2 regions of the Azospirillum terrae genome follow, and region 2 is predicted to be linked to the other one. Evidence: riboswitches for the same ligand, from Rfam matches in the RefSeq annotation. Region 2 holds a riboswitch; the other holds the start of a gene.
What was found. Region 2 has a riboswitch for manganese ahead of ACSVDD_RS26160 (manganese efflux pump MntP). Riboswitches for the same ligand answer to the same signal wherever they lie in the genome.
Positions count from the first base shown of each region.

Region 1 (7,822 bases), on a different contig from region 2:
CGGGAGGAACGCCGGGGCGGATCACGGTCATGCCGCCGAAACCGCCGAACAGCAGGGTGCCGTCTGGCAGGCGTGCGCCCGACCCGGCCCAGTGCGTGCGGATCCCCGCCCCCTCCACCGGCCCGAAGACCCGCACCGCGAAGCTGTCCGGGTCGATCCGCGCCAGACGGTCGCCACCACCGGCCCAGACGACGCCGTCGGGATCTTCAAGCAGCACGGTGACCATGTCGTGGGGCAAGCCGCTCCGGCTGTCCAGGCGGTGGAAGCGCGGATCGCCCCCCGGATCCGCAAGGATGCCGATGCCGTTGGCGGTGCCGACCCAGATGCGGCCGCGGCGATCCTCCAGCAGGGTGTTGGCAACGTCGTTGGGCAGGCTGTCGGCGCTGGCGGGGTCGTTCAGGAAGCGCCGGAAGGTGCCGGTCTGCGCTTCGAAGAGGTTCAGGCCCCGCTGCGTTCCCACCCACAGCCGCCCGGCGCGGTCACGCAGCAAGGCCTGCACGCTGTTGTCGCTCAGGCTGTCCGGGCGGTTCCGGTCGTGCACGAAGGTCCGGGCGCTCCCCCCGGCAAGGTCCAACCGCGTCAGCCCCTGAGTGCCGCCAACCCAGACGGAGGGCTCCTCCGCAAGAATCGACAGCACGCTGGCTCCGGCGAGGGGTTCCAGGTCGGTGGAGGTTCCGGTGGCGGGATCGACGCGATGCAGGCCCTGGCGCGTTCCCACCAGCACGCCGCCATCGGACAACGCCGCCACCGCCTGCGCCATCTGCACGGGCAAACCCTGGCCGGGGTGGACCTCGGCAACACGCCCCGCCACAGGATCGAGCAGGGACACTCCCCCGCTGCGGAAGCCGAGCCAGACCGTGCCGTCGGCACGCGCGCTCATGCTGCGGACGTCCTTGCCGAGCAGGCCGCCCGGCGTGGTGGGCAAGACGGTGAGGATGCCGGGATTGGCGGGGTTGTGCACGTCGACGCCGCCGAGCGTGGACGCCCAGACCAGCCCGGAGCGGTCTTTGATGAGGCCGGTCACCGTGTTGTCGCTCAGGCTGGTGGGCGCCTGGGCATCGTGCCGGATGGCACGGACGGCGCCGGTGTGCGTGTCGAGCGCGCGAATGCCGCCGCCGAATTCGGCGGTCCACACGGTGCCGGGCACCGGCTCGACGATGCCGGTGATCCGGTTTCCCGTCGCAGCAACCGCGTCGACCGCGTGTGCGTCGTTCGTCGCCGCGTCCACGAATCCCAACTGTCCCTGGACGGTCCCGAACCAGATCCGGCCGGCCGCGTCCTCGTACAGGGCCGAGGCCCCGGCTCGCTTCAGGGACGGCGGCAGCGCCACCGCCTGGAACGCGTCCCGCCCGGCGTCGCGCCGCAGCAGCCCCTGTGGCGTTCCGAGCCACACCGTGCCCTTGCTGTCGGGCTGGACGGACAGGCCGCCCCCCGGCGGCAGCTCCTCATGGCGCCATCGCCCGGACACCGTGTCGAGGTGCGCGGCCCCCGCGGTCCCGACCGTCCAGATGCCGCCTTGGCCATCGCCCTTCATGCCAAGCATCCGGCCGCTTGCGCCTTCCGGCTCACGGTGGGTGACGAAGCTTTCGCGCTCGGGAACGTAGCGCGCGACCATGCCCGAGACGGTGCCGACCCACAGCCGCCCCTGTTCGTCCACCAGCAACTCGGAGACGATGTTCTCCGGCAGCGAGTCCGGGTCGCCGCTGCGGTGCACGAAGACCCGCATGCGCGACCCGTCCCAGCGTGCCAAGCCGCCGGGCGTGCCGATCCAGATGAAGCCGTCGCGGCCCTGTATCAGCGCCAGGGCAACCGGATAGGGCAGCCCCTGCGCCTGGGTTATGTGGCTGAACAGAGGCCCGGTCAGGCGGCTCCAGGGGGCTGGGTTTGCATCCTGCGCACCGGCCGGAGACACGGCGGCGGCTGCCAGCCACGCCATACAGAGAGCCAGCAGCAACCGGCGCGTAAGCCGCATCGAAAAAACCAAGCTGATGAGAGAGGCAAGGCGCTGATTTTGGAGCATCTCCGGCGCCATTGCAACGAAACCCCAGGGTGCCCCACGGCCGATGTGAACGGCTGTTCACGTGATTGAGCTTCCCCCGGAACAATGGACACGGGGTTATGCGGCCTGAAACTCGGCCTGCTCAGGGGTTCTATAACCAAGTGTGGATCGGCGCGCCATTGCGGCCAGCAAACATGAACATTATCAATAAACTGGCGTGCCGATCGGCGGGTTCTGTTGCAGCGTTTGCGGCGGGGCGGAGATCACGTGGAACCCTCAATCACCCGCCTACAGACTTTGCAACAGAACCCGCTGACGCAGCACCAGGACGCAGCCGGGGATGCCGGTGCCATAAAACAGCTGCGGCCCGACGCCGATCACCGCTTCCAGCAAATCCTCGTCAATGTTCCCGGCGCGGATGGCCTTTTCCTCGCCCCGGAACAGCACGCCGTGCGGCATGACGGTGGCGACCACGCCGTTGTCGCGGGTCACCGCCAGCATGTGCTGAAGGAACATCAGGTCGGCCTTCTTGGCGCCCAGCGGCACCTGACCGTAGCGGAAGCGCTCCGGGAACTTGGGTTCCCAGGCTGGGTTGCCGTCGGCCTTCCTATCCGTGTTGCCCCAGGGAAGCGAGAAGGGCGGGTTGGTGATGATCCGATCGAAATGCTTGCGTCGATGTCGGTGTCGGCCGCCGATAGGTTTCCCCGCGCGTCAGCACCGCCCAGACGATGCGCGCCGTCTTGTTGGCCAGGGCGACGACAGCGACGTTCACCGGCCGCCGCTCCAGCAGCGAGGCGAGCCAGGGCGAGTTGCTGCGCCACCAGCGCACCACCGCGCGCGCTCCATTGACCAGCATGCAGCGCAGATAGCCGTCGCCGGCCTTGGAGACCCCGCCCGGGCGTTCCTTGCCGCCGCTGGAATGTTGGCGCGGGACCAGACCGAGCCACGCTGCCAGGTGCCGGCCAGACGCAAACGCCTTCCCGTCGCCGATTGTCGCCACCAGCGCGGTGGCGGTGATCGGTCCGACACCAGGGATCGTCATCAGGCGCCGGCAGGCCTCGTTCTGCTTGGCCTGTTCCCGCAGGCGAGTGTCGAGGTCGGCAATCCGGCGCTCGGTGTCGCGGAGCTGATCGACCAGTACCTGGAGCAGAGCCCTGGCCATCTCCGGCAGCTGCTCCTCGCCGGAATCCGCCAGTCGCGCCGTCAGCTCCACAACCTTGCACACACCCTTGGGCGCGACGATGCCGAACTCCGCCAGATGTCCGCGCAGGGCGTTGATCAGTTGGGTCTTCTGGTGGACCAGCGTTCCCCGCGCGCGGTGAATGACCAAGGTGCTCTGCTGCTCCTCGGTTTTGACCGGCACGAAGCGCATGTTCGGGCGCTGCACGGCTTCACAGATCGCCTCGGCGTCGGCCTGATCGTTCTTGTGGCGCTTGACGTAGGGCTTCACATACTGCGGCGGCATCAGGCGGACGGTGTGGCCGAACCTGGCGATTTGCCGCGCCCAATGGTGCGCGGTGGCACACGCCTCCATGCCGACCACGCACGGCGGCAGGGTGGCGAAGAAGCCGAGCACCGCGTCTCGGTGCAGACGTTTGGTCACCACCACCTTTCCATGGGCGTCGACGCCATGAACCTGGAAGAGTGACTTTGCCAAGTCGAGGCCGATGGTCGTAGCATGCATCTGGGCGGTCTCCTTGCTGAAGGACGTCAACACCCTTCATGTGGCACGGCGATGCCGGAAACGGGGGCCGTCCATCCCATCAATCATCGACCCCGACCACCGTTGGCGGGACGAAGCGTGGACTGCCGTGGCGGCGCACCACCCGCAGCAGGGTGTCGTTGCCGATCGGCAGCATCAGGCGGCGGGCGAGCCGGGCCGCGGGGCGCCCGCCCAGGGCGAGGCCCAGATGATAGACGATGTGCTCGAGCCGGGCAGTCCGCCGTGCCCAGGGCGCCAGGACCTCCGGGGCAAAGCGTTCGGTGAAGATGCGCCGGCCGCACAGCACAGCGTCGCAGTGGAAGCGCCGGGCCAGGACCACCAGTTCGACCGGGTGGCCCGCGAGAGGAAGATCGGCAAGGTGTCGGCAATAGCGACTGTGCACCCGGCTTGAAGGGGTACCGCATCCCGGGCACCGGCTGCTCGAGCTTGCTGGCCGTACGGTGATCCGCGTCCAGGCGGCGTCATCGACGACCCGTTCCATGACGAAACCACGCGGCACCAGCGCCGCCGGTCGGAGTGTCTGGGGCATGGCGTTGATCCCTTTCAGGAAACCAACGCTTGCTGCCTCCCAGCATCACCAAAACTGCGTCAGAGCCAGCGTTGCACGCCGAAACACACACGCAGAACCGCTCCAGTGATACCGCTGCGGCAAGGTGTTGCAATATGAACACATGTTCATGCGTTGACGTCGGAGCACGCATCAGCTATTAGGCGCCCGTCATTGGGGAGTAGCCACCCTCCGTTCCGAGAGGGGCGCGCGTCAACAGACTTGGGCTTGCGGCCCATGGCGCACGCGGCGGCCGACCGGCCATCCAGCGAGACCGCTGACGCTGCATCCGTCCGGCCGGGCGGGGTGCCGCGTTGGTGTGTGTCCGCGTCCGGCCGCCCGCTTGAGGTCCCCATGCTCCTGACCATCGTCCTCTTGCTCGCCTCCGCAGCACTCATCTATGCCGCCTGCGAGACATTCGTGAACGGCATCGAATGGGTCGGCCGCAAGCTGGGCCTGAGCCAGACGGCCACCGGCACGGTGCTCGCTGCGCTGGGAACGGCGCTGCCGGAAAGCGTGGTGCCCCTGGTCGCGGTCGCCTTCGGCGACGGTGCCGCGCACAAGGACATCGGCGTCGGCGCCGCCCTGGGTGGCCCGCTGGCGCTCAGCACGCTGGCCTACGCGGTGGTAGGGATGTCGCTGCTCGCCAACCGCCGCCGGATCGGGCGCGCCAACACGCTGGTGCAGGTGGACGGGCTCCGGCTGAGCCGCGACCAGATGTGGTTCCTCGGCATCTTCATCGTGAAGATCGCGCTCGGCGCCATCGTCTTCGCCGTCAAGCCGTGGCTCGGCATTGCCTTCCTGGCGACCTACGCCGTGTACATCTGGAAGGAGGTGCGTTGCGAGGACGGAGACGGTGAAGAGGGCGAACTGGAGCCTCTGAGGATTCGTCCCTCCGAGGCGGATCCCGCCCTGGGTTGGGCCCTGGCGCAGACCGGTGTTGCGCTGCTGGTGATCTTCGCGGCCTCCCAGCTGTTCGTCGGGCAGATCGGCGACCTTGCCCCGGCGCTCGGGTTGCCGCCGCAGGTCACGGCTCTGCTGCTCAGCCCGTTGGCGACGGAACTGCCGGAGACGATGAACGCCATCATCTGGGTCCGTCAGGGCAAGGAGCGGCTGGCGCTGGCCAACATCTCCGGGGCGATGATGATCCAGGCCACCGTGCCGACCGCCTTCGGCCTGTTCTTCACGCCCTGGCTGCTGGACACCCCGCTCTTCCTGGCGGCGGGCTTCACAGCCGTAGCCGTGGCGTCGCTGATGCTGGCATTCCGTTCCGGGCTGGTCAGCGGCGGGAAGTTGACCCAGGTCGGCTGGCTGTATCTGGTGTTCGCCGGAATACTGGCCGCCGCGCGATAGCCGTGAAACTCAGTGCAAGCGTGCGGTCGGATCACGTCGTGGTGCTGACCGTCCATGTGGCGCTCCTGACGCCAGCGCTGCGCTCGAGAGCGGACACGGCGTCGTCGAGTTCCTTCGGGTCGGCCGTCGTCGGCACCAGCGTGGCGGCCAACTCCACCTGCTCCTCGGTCTCGGAAACCACATCGATCTCGCGAATCGGGTAGTCGGCGCGCTCAAGAACGTCGGAGAGCGCGTCGCGCACACCGGATACATCCTCCGGGGCACTGATGACGTGGACGCGGTAAAGGGCCTCGGTCACCTTCTCGTCGATCGGCAGGCGGTTGATGTAGTTGACCACCGGCCGGAGCAGCGTGTTGCCCGCCAGCACGAAGCCGGTGAGCATGACGGCTTCCAGGAGCAGCCCGCATCCGGAGCAGGCGCCGACCGCGGCCGAACACCAGAGGGTGGCCGCCGTGTTGAGGCCGCGGACGTTGGTGCCCTCCTTCATGATCACACCGGCGCCCAGAAAGCCGATGCCGGACACCACGTAGGCGACAATCCTTGTGCCGCCCTCAGCGCCGAGCAGCCGCATGCCGATGTCGGCGAAAGCGGCGGCGCCGACGGCGACGAGAACGTTGGTGCGCAGACCGGCCGTGCGCTGGCGATACTGCCGCTCGAAGCCGATCAGGGTGCCGAGGACGAAGGCGGTGGCGAAGGCGACGAAGGTGTTGGCGGTGGCCTCAAGGGTCAATGCGGTCATCGGGTCTGTCGCAGTCCGTCGTGGAAATCGGTTCGGTGCACCGGAAGGTCCTCATCGGGGGCGCCGTCAGGCGAGCCAGTGGTGGACGATTCGCAAGGCGAGGCAACGATGCCTCGACGGCCCCGTGCAGCGGAACACCGGCAAGCCGGAGGCCCGCGTGGCCGAGGAGCTTAGCCAGCGCGCCGAACCGGCGAAGCCACGGTTCACCGACCCAGCCCTGTTCCGCAAGATGCGTTGCGAGGCGACGCAGCCGCCGCGCCGACGCCAAGAACAAGCGGGCAACGGAAAGACGAGGGTTCATGGCAATACCGACCGGAGCGGACACGACACGGCACCCGGGAGCGCGATGGAGGCGGCCGGGATGCACCGTGCCGCCATCGTCCGCTCCCGCCGCCTACTCGGCCTCCTCGATGCAGAACGACTCCGTCTCGCCGTCGTAGGTGAACAACTCGGCGTAGCGTGCCCAACTGGTCACCGCCTTCAACGACTCTTCGGTGTAGTCTTCGCTCATGAACTCTTCCAGTTCACGGGCGAACTGCGCGTAGGGGGCGCGGTGGTCAGGACGCTCAGACAGGGTCGCGTGGATGTGCGCGGCGAGCGGCACGAAGTTGACCAAGTGTTCGGCGAACAGCTTCTTGCGGTCCTCCAGCCCGGCCTCGGCGAACAGGTGACCGGGCTCGGTCAGCCGGATGTCGCCCTCCGCCACTTCGGCGAAGCCGAGCATCTGGAGCGTCTCGGCGATCGGGAACAGGTCGTCGATCTCGTGCTGAAGCGTCGCCGCCAAATGCGGCATGTCCGCCTTGCCGTGGTACGCCGGGGAGGCCAACGTCTCCAGGAGACCGGACAGCAGGTTGGTCGAGACGTGCTGGAGCGGCTCCGCGTAGACCGGGCGCAGGCGCGCAGCAGGCGCCTCCGGCGCGGCTAGCGGCTTGCGCGCGGTCATCCGCCCGTAAATGTCGTCCACCAGGTCGCGGAACTCCTGGGCCAAGCGGTTGCGCGGGTGGGGGATGTCCACGCGGATCTCCGCCGCCACCCGGCCGGGGTTGGAGGAGAACACCAGGATGCGGTCGCACATCAGCACCGCCTCCTCGATGTTGTGCGTCACCATCAAGATCGACCGGATCGGCAGCTTGCGCTCCATCCAGAGGTCGAGCAGGTCGGTGCGCAGGGTCTCCGCCGTCAGCACGTCGAGTGCCGAGAACGGTTCGTCCATCAGCAGGATCTCGGGCTGCACCACCAGCGCGCGGGCGAAGCCGACGCGCTGGCGCATGCCGCCCGACAGTTCCTTCGGGTAGGCACTCTCGAAACCGGACAGGCCGATCAGGTCGATGGCCTGCTCGGCGCGCTCCGCCGCCTCCTTCTTCGGCACGCCCAACGCCTTCAGCCCGGCCAGCACGTTCTCCTCGACGGTCAGCCAGGGGAACAGGGCGAAGGTCTGGAACACCATCGCGACACCATCGG
Region 1 is NZ_JBPXMR010000021.1:7,983-15,804, reverse strand. Features, by position in the region: gene ACSVDD_RS28120 (hybrid sensor histidine kinase/response regulator) at 1-1,972, opposite strand, end outside; gene ACSVDD_RS28115 (HsdM family class I SAM-dependent methyltransferase) at 2,288-2,650, opposite strand; gene ACSVDD_RS28110 (IS110 family RNA-guided transposase) at 2,607-3,683, opposite strand; gene ACSVDD_RS28105 (transposase family protein) at 3,763-4,251, opposite strand; yybP-ykoY riboswitch at 4,421-4,610, shown strand; gene ACSVDD_RS28100 (sodium:calcium antiporter) at 4,624-5,622, shown strand; gene ACSVDD_RS28095 (MgtC/SapB family protein) at 5,654-6,361, opposite strand; gene ACSVDD_RS28090 (ABC transporter ATP-binding protein) at 6,756-7,822, opposite strand, start outside.
Region 1: it holds a riboswitch for manganese, as region 2 does, so the genes downstream of both, ACSVDD_RS28100 (sodium:calcium antiporter) here and ACSVDD_RS26160 (manganese efflux pump MntP) in region 2, are expected to answer to the same signal.

Region 2 (7,822 bases):
GGTGCGCCCAGTGCTTGCGGTAGGAGAAGAGGTCCTTGGCGGTCGGCATGCAATGTCCTGGTGACGGAGAAGCCCGTCGGGTTAACCCATCCGCCATCAGATAGCGCGTCCGGCGCCCGGATCAAAACATCACAGGGGTTAGAGGGCGTTTTTGTCCCCTAACCCCCGCGGATTCCGGTTGGGTTTCAGTTCGTCGCGAAGCAGTACAGCAGCCCCGCCCCGCCGGTGCTCTTCAGCGCGTCCTGGCTGCAACCGCCGCGCGACGCGTGCGAGGAATTCCAGGATTTGGCCGGCGGCGTATCGTCCAAGCCGTTGCGGTCATGGTGGCCGAGCATGGCGGCGCCTTCGGTCCCGCTCTTGGTCCAGTTGCCGCAGGTCATGTCCTGGCCGGCAGGGAACGCGGTGCCGTCCGGCTGCGAGCCGGTGAGGATGTCGTGCGTGTTCGGCTGGTCGCCGCGGCCGTTGACCGGTTCGCCCTTCTCGTTCAGCGCGGTCTGCTTGGTCAGGTTGTTGGTGCCGTGCAGCTCGTCCACGCTCTTGGCGATCACCACGCCCTTGGCGTTCTGCCACGGCCCCTTGCCGATGCGGTCGCGGGCGTTGACCGCCGGCTGCCCCCCCATGGCCTGGGTGCTGAGATAGGCGTGCCACGTGCGGCTCCCGGCGCCGGCCGCCTGCGCCAACTGCTGGCAGTGCCGGTCGGCCCCTTCCAGCCCGCCGAGGTCGGCGCCCTTGCCGGAGCCGGCGCTGGTGACGAAGAAGCTCATGTTGGCCGCCCCGGCCTGCTGCGCCTGGGCGGCGCCGCCCAGCGCCCCCGACAGAAGCACGGCCGAGGCCAGCATCGACACGTGAATCATCCGCTTCATGGCGTTTCCCTCCCCTTGGTTGTTGGGTCCCTGAACCGGGACGCTTCACGGCCCCAGGTTATTCCCGGGGCCGCGCGCGGGAAAGGGGTGGTTCAGGCCATCGGGCCGAACTGGTCCATGGGGATCGGTTCGAAGCCGTGCTGGTAGACCGGCGAGCCGGCCAGCAGCGAGTAATCCCCGGCCCCCGGATTGGTGAACTGCGGGTTCAGCGCCAGCGAGTTCTGGTCGTAACCCGCCGCCTGCCAGTTGCCCAGCGTGCCGGTGGTGCCGGCCATGACCTGCGGCCACACCTGGAACAGCTGCGCGTTGGGGGCGAGGTTGGCGTAGTCGTTGTCATGGAAGGTGCCGGCGGTCTTCGGCCCGTCGATGGCTACGGTCAGGCCGTGGCTGGAGGCGGCGTCCACCACGTTGTGGTGGATGTCGTTGCCGGACATCGGCGTGCCCTTCCAGCCGCCGTAGCCGACGTTCTGCTGCAAGCCGATCTCGCGGCCCTCGTTGCCGGCGATGATGTTGTTGGACACCTGGTTGTTCCAACCGCCGTGCAGAAAGACGCCGCCCAGGTTGCCGTGCACGTAATTGCCCTTCACCGTGGCGCCGCTGGTCCAGTCGTCCAAGTAGACGCCCCAACTGACCAGCTGCTTCGGGTCGAGCCACGTCGGCGAGACCGAACCGTCCCATTTCACGTTGCCGAACGCCGAGGTGCCGGACACGTCGTTGTAGGCGACCAGATCGCCGGTGGCGCTCTGCTGGCGGTTGATCAGGTAGATGCCGCCACCGTCGCTGGTCTCGCGGTTGGAGTCCACGACTTTGTTGTAGGTCACCGTCGCCCGGTAGGTCTCGTCACCCGTGGTCTGCACCGAGCCCACGGCGATCGCCTTGCCGGCGGTGTGCTCGACGAGGTTGTGGGAGACCTTCACGTCGGAGCTGCCGTTGATCCAGATGCCGTCGCTGCCGTGGTCCACCGACCCGGCGTATTCGACCTTGTTGTTCGACACGTCGGCGAAGTTGGACCCCATCTTGACGAACACCGCTTCCAGCCCGGTGTGGTCGAAGCTGTTGCCGGTCACCTTGGCGTTGGGGCTGGTCTGCACGGTGATGCCGTAGCCGGTGTTCTTCACGACGTTGTTGGTGAAGGTCAGGCCATCGGCGCCCTGGGCGTAGACGCCGTGGCCGTTCGGGCCGCCGTCCGCCAGGGTCAGGCCGTCGATGGTGACGTTCTTCGCCCCGCCCATGCCGAACAGCACGTTCAACTGCGAGGCCACGATCTTGTGGCCGACCGGCGTGCCGCCTTCGGGGCGGAACAGGATCTGGTTGGAGCCCGCGTCGTAGAACCACTCCTTGTTGGCGTCGAGCTGGTCCTTGGAATTGTACAGGTAATAGCGGCTGCCCTCGCCGAAGCCGTCCCAGGTGCCCTGCGCCAGCGTGATGACGTTCTTGGTGAAGTCGATGCTCTTCACCGGGACCAGCACATCGTCGTAGCCGTGCTGGCCGAAGGCGCTGACCATCAGGCCGCTGGCGCTGGTGGTGGTCGGGATGTCGCCGGGCTTGAAGGTGATCTGCGTCGTCGGATCGGTGCCCGTGGCGCTCTTGGAGGCGATCAGCCAGCCGCCGTCGATGGGGTGCGTCGGGTCGGCGTTGGGGGTGCGGGCGACGGTCTGCCGCTCGCCGTCCATGGACAGGTCGAGCACCGGCTTGGCGCCAGCCGGCAACTGCGCGCTCCACAAGCCGTTGCCGCGCGACACCCAGGTGTCGACCAGCGTGCCGCCGTGAAACACCGGCTTCTCAGCACCGTAGGCGGAGAAGCGGACGCCGGAGTCCTGGCTGTCCAGCCAGATCTGGTCCTTCATGTAATAGTCGCCACCACGCACGTAGGTGACGTCGGTGGTGCTGTTGCGCATCGCCTGCTGCGCCGCCTGGAGCGTGGCGAACGGGCCGTCGGTGCCGTCGGCGTTGGGCGCCGCCAGCTTGCCGGACCAACTGTCCTTACCGTTGGTCGCGACATAGAAGGCTGGGCCGGTGGGCGGCGTGGTGGTTGGGGGGGTTGTCGTGGCGGGGAAGTCGCCGGCCGGCGCGTTCACCACCAGCGTGCCGTTCCACCACATGCCTGATTGGCCGGCGACCACGTCCTTGCCGTCCAGCGCGCCCTTGTCGTAGGTGACCGCCGGGTCGGTCGGCGCGTAGCCGTGACCGTTCACGGTGATCTTGTTGACGACCAGGCTGCGATCCTGGCCGTTGATATACGCGTCGTTGTCGTATTGCACCTGCACCTTGTGGCCGACGCCGGTGGCGGCGTCGCTGGTGAAGGCGAAGTCCTTCGCCGTGGTGGCCGCCGTGCCCTCGCCGATTTTCATGCCGTCCACCAGCACGTTGAAGTGCGCGTTGACGCCCGCCGCCGGATTGCCCAGCGCGTTGACGGTGATGGTCGAGGCACCGGTGGTCGGGGTGGGAGTCGGCGCCGGCGTGCCGGCGGACGGGAAATAGGACTTGTCGGCGGCGACCACCAGCGTGCCGTTCCACCACAGGCCGGACTGGCCGGCGACGACGTCCTTGCCGTCCAGCGCGCCCTTATCGTAGGTGACGATGGGGTCGGTGGGGGCCACCGCCTTGCCGTTGATGGTCACTGCGTTGACCAGCAGGCTGCGGTCCTGTCCGTTGATGTAGGCGTCGTTGTCGTACTGGACCTGCACCTTGTGCGCGGCGTCCAGCGCCACGGCCGAGGTGAAGGCGAAGTCCTTGGCGGTGGTCGTGGTCATGCCCTCGCCGATCTTCTGGCCGTCGATCAGCAGGTTGAAGTGCGCGCCGACACCGCCCGCCGGGGTGCCCGAAGCGTTCACCACGATGGTCGAGGAGCCGGCGGTGGGTGTCGGTGTGGTGGCGGCGGTAGCGGGGTAATAGGCCGCGGGCGTGCTGAAGTTCAGCGCGCCCTGCCACCACATGCCCTCCTGGCCGGCGACGGTGTCCTGGCCGTCCAGGGCGTAGCGGTCGTACACGGCCTGTGTCGGGCTCAGCGTGTTGCCGTTCACCACCACCGACTTGATGCCGAGGTTGCGGTCCTCACCGTTGATGGAGGCGTCGTTGTCGTAATAGACCTGCACGGTGTGGGCCTGACCGGCGGCCACCGGAGCGGTGAAACTGTAGGCGGCCGGGTTGGCGGCACTCACCGTGGCCTGGCCGGCGCCCACGCCGTCGATCAGCAGGCGGAAGTGCGGCCAGACACCGCCGGCGGGCATTCCATAGGCGTTCACGACGATCCTGGCGTCGACGAGGCCGGTGGTGGTGGTTGCCATCGGTCCGTTCCTTTGTGGTTTTCAACGCCCGCGAGAATGGGCGAAGGAATCGGACATTTGTGCGAGATCGCCGCTGCCTCTGTGACCTATGCGGGGCAAACCGGGGCCTCGGAGGGATTGACCGGAGGCGCCGCCCGACACACTTGCCCTTCATGACGGCGCATACCCCGGACGACTCGCTGTGGCGCTTCTCACTGGCCGTCTACGGCCGGCCGGGGGTGGATGCCGTGTGCCTGGACCTTCAGGACCGGCTGGGCGCCGACGTGAACCTGCTGCTGTTCGCCCTATGGGTGGGGGCGGTCTGCGGTGTTCGCCTGTCCGCCGCCGAGCTGGAGCGGCTGTCCGCCGACGCCGCGGCGTGGCAGCGGAACGTGGTGGCGCCGTTGCGTGGCGTGCGCCGGCACCTCAAAGGGATGGCGGGCGCCGAGGCGTTCCGGCAGACGGTCAAGGACGCCGAACTGGAGTCCGAACGCCTGGAGCAGGTGCGGCTCTGCCGGATGTCCGGCCTGCGGCCGGGCTCAGCCGACTGGGCCGCGGCGGAGGCGAACCTTCGCATGCTGACGGAGGACGACACGGCGGTGGCACTCCTGCTGGACGCCGCGCGGCATCCTTCCGCAGGGGATGATTGAACAGCTGTTCATATAGATTGACCGGGGCGGCGGGGCGTTTTACCCTCCAGCCGATCATTGGGGAGTAGCCACCCTCCTGGAGAGGGGCGCGCGCCAACAGACTCGGGGTTTTCCCCGTGGTGCGTGCGGCAGACCGGACCCTGTCCGGCAGCTCGGCGAGACCGATGGCGTGACCGCCACCCGAAGGCCAACCGGGTGCGGGTGCGCTGTCGTGTATCGCTTGGCCCCGGAGATTCCCATTGGTCGGTGTGACCTCCCTCGCTCTTGCTGTCAGCCTGTCCATGGACAGCTTCGCCGCCGCCCTCGGCTGCGGCGCCGTTCATAAGCGCCCCTGTGTTCCGGAGGCGCTGCGCGTCGGCATCACCTTCGGCGTCTGCCAACTGTCCATGGCGCTGCTCGGCTGGGCGCTGGGCATGTCCTTCGCCGGGTTCGTCCAGGCCATCGATCATTGGATCGCCTTCGGCCTGCTGCTGCTCATCGGCGGCTCGATGATCCGCAACGCGCTGGGCGGCGAGGCCGACGACGATGCGGCGGCCAAGCGGTCGGGCTGGCTCGCGCTGCTCACCATGGCGGTCGCCACCAGCATCGACGCCAGCGCCGTCGGCGTCGGGCTGGCGATGGCCGACGTGGACATCGCCGCCACGGCGACGCTGGTCGGGTTCGTCACCTTCCTGATGGGCTTCGGCGGCGTGCTGCTGGGGCGGGCCGCCGGGCCGCTGCTCGGCCGCCGCGCGGAATTGCTGGGCGGCCTTGGCCTTATCGCCATCGGCGCCAAGATCCTCGTCGAACACACTCTTCTCTGAGCCGGGGCCGTCGCATGCACACCCACTCGCTGGACCATTGGAAGCACGACCACGCCTTCGGCCTGGACGAGCCGACCGCCGCCGAGCGGCGCACGCTGATCGTCGTCGCGGTGACCGCCGTCACCATGGTGGTGGAGGTCGCGGCCGGGCTGTGGACCGGCTCCATGGCGCTGCTCGCCGATGGCGTGCACATGGCGTCGCATGTGCTGGCGCTGAGCATCGCGGCGTTCGCCTACATCTACGCCCGCCGCCACGCCCGTGACGCGCGCTACAGCTTCGGCACCGGCAAGGTCAACGCGCTGGGCGGCTTCACCGGCGCGCTGCTGCTGGTCGTGGTGGCCCTTGGCATGGCGTGGGAAAGCGCGGTCCGCCTCGTGGATCCCGGCGCCATCGCCTATGACATGGCCATCCTCGTCGCCGTCGTCGGCCTTGTGGTGAACGCCGTCTGCGTCGTCATCCTGGGCGGCCACGGGCATGGCCATCATCATGAGCACGGGCACGAGGATCACCACGACCCTCACGAGCACCATGAGCATCACGGCCATGGGCACGAGGACCACACGCTGCGCTCGGCCTATCTGCACGTCCTGACCGACGCGCTGACGTCGGTGCTCGCCATCGTGGCGCTGCTGGGCGCCAAATACTTGGGAGCGTCCTGGCTCGATCCGGTGATGGGCCTGGTGGGCGCCGTGCTGGTGGGGAACTGGTCGCGCGGCCTGCTGGGCAAGACCGCACAGGTGCTGCTCGACCGGCAGGCGCCGGATGCCGTGAGCGACGGCATCCGTGCGGCGTTGGAGCGCGGGGACGACCGCATCGCCGACCTGCACGTCTGGTCCATCGGGCCGGGCGCCTACGCCGCGGTGATCAGCCTCGTAACCCACGCCCCGCTGCCGCCAGAGGACTACCGCGCCCGGATTCCGGCGGAGCTGGCGATCCGCCACCTCAGCATCGAAGTCCACCGCTGCTGCCCCTGATCACTGGACAAGACCCACTGGACAAGACCCGCCGGGCGAAACGCCCGGCGGCCGGAAGCGGTCAAGCGCAGCGGTACGTCAGGGACTGCGTTCGGAGTTTCAGTTCACCCTCGAGATAGCTTTGGAATCCGGGGGAGCAGATGAGCTTGGCGATCTCGTCCTTATCCAGGATGGGAATGAAGGGGTTGTTGGACAGCTCCTCGAACGCCGCTCTGGCCAGAAGCCAAAGGTCAGGCGGAAGTGCCTTGATGTACCGGCTCAGGGCATACTCTTCCTCTTGCGCCATGAGGGCGCCCTCCCGCTCGCGATTGTTGAAGCCAATGACGATCAGACGAGAATTGCGCAAAGGGGCGCCCTCGTAAATAGGGACTTAGTTAACAAGGTGGTAAATCTGCACGCTGTTGTTGCTCCGCCACATTACACTTTGTGGCTAGATAGTACGGAGAAGGCGTCGCTTGCCGCGGACTGCCTTTCGTCAGGTACTCCGCGTCTGTGAGTTCACCTCCACACCGGCGTTGCGATCAGAGCGCCTCGGTCTCGCCGGCCGGCATCGTGCGGGAACGCGCCAGGATGTAAAGCCGCAGCGCTTCGGCCTCGGCCGTCCACAGCGCCGCTTCCTTGGCGTGGACGATGCTCTGCTGCCGGCCTTTCAGGACGTCGGGCGAGGACTCGACGATCGCCTTGCGCTCGGCCTGGGGCATCTTCTCGTTGGCGGCGACCAAGCGTTCGTAATGCACGGCCTCGCGGTGGTTGTTGGTGGCGTCCTGGTAATCGGCCCGCGCCCGTGCCAGCGCGGCGTTGCGCCGGGCCACCTGCAAACGCACGACCAACGCTTCGATGCTGGCACCGGACAGGTCCGCCTCGGCCAGGGCGTCCGAACTGGCGTCCGCGCCGGCCGGGGTCTTCGTCTCGTCGTCCATGATGAAATCCCCTGTTTTCTGCCGAGTGGCGCCTCTCGTCTCTGTTCATCACCGCGAACTAATTAAAAAATCGTCTTAAAGGTCAAAAACTAGGTCGCATTGACACCTTTTGACCCACTGTCCTACAAACTACGTCGAAAGGCGTAAGGTAAATACGCCGGTATGCATAATACTCCAGTATGCAATTCTGTTGAGGTCTAAGCAATGGCGCCTGTGGACGTGGAGATAAGCGAGGTCGGTCCACGCGACGGCCTGCAAGGACTGAAGCCGTTCGTGCCGACCGCCACCAAGAACGCGTGGATCACTGCCGAAGCGGCGGCCGGCGTGCGGGAGATCGAGGTGTGCT
Region 2 is NZ_JBPXMR010000016.1:31,298-39,119, reverse strand. Features, by position in the region: gene ACSVDD_RS26180 (YgiQ family radical SAM protein) at 1-49, opposite strand, end outside; gene ACSVDD_RS26175 (hypothetical protein) at 186-863, opposite strand; gene ACSVDD_RS26170 (carbohydrate-binding domain-containing protein) at 956-4,150, opposite strand; gene ACSVDD_RS26165 (TIGR02444 family protein) at 4,303-4,779, shown strand; yybP-ykoY riboswitch at 4,827-4,933, shown strand; gene ACSVDD_RS26160 (manganese efflux pump MntP) at 5,019-5,582, shown strand; gene dmeF (CDF family Co(II)/Ni(II) efflux transporter DmeF) at 5,597-6,556, shown strand; gene ACSVDD_RS26150 (hypothetical protein) at 6,618-6,902, opposite strand; gene ACSVDD_RS26145 (hypothetical protein) at 7,078-7,476, opposite strand; gene ACSVDD_RS26140 (hydroxymethylglutaryl-CoA lyase) at 7,681-7,822, shown strand, end outside.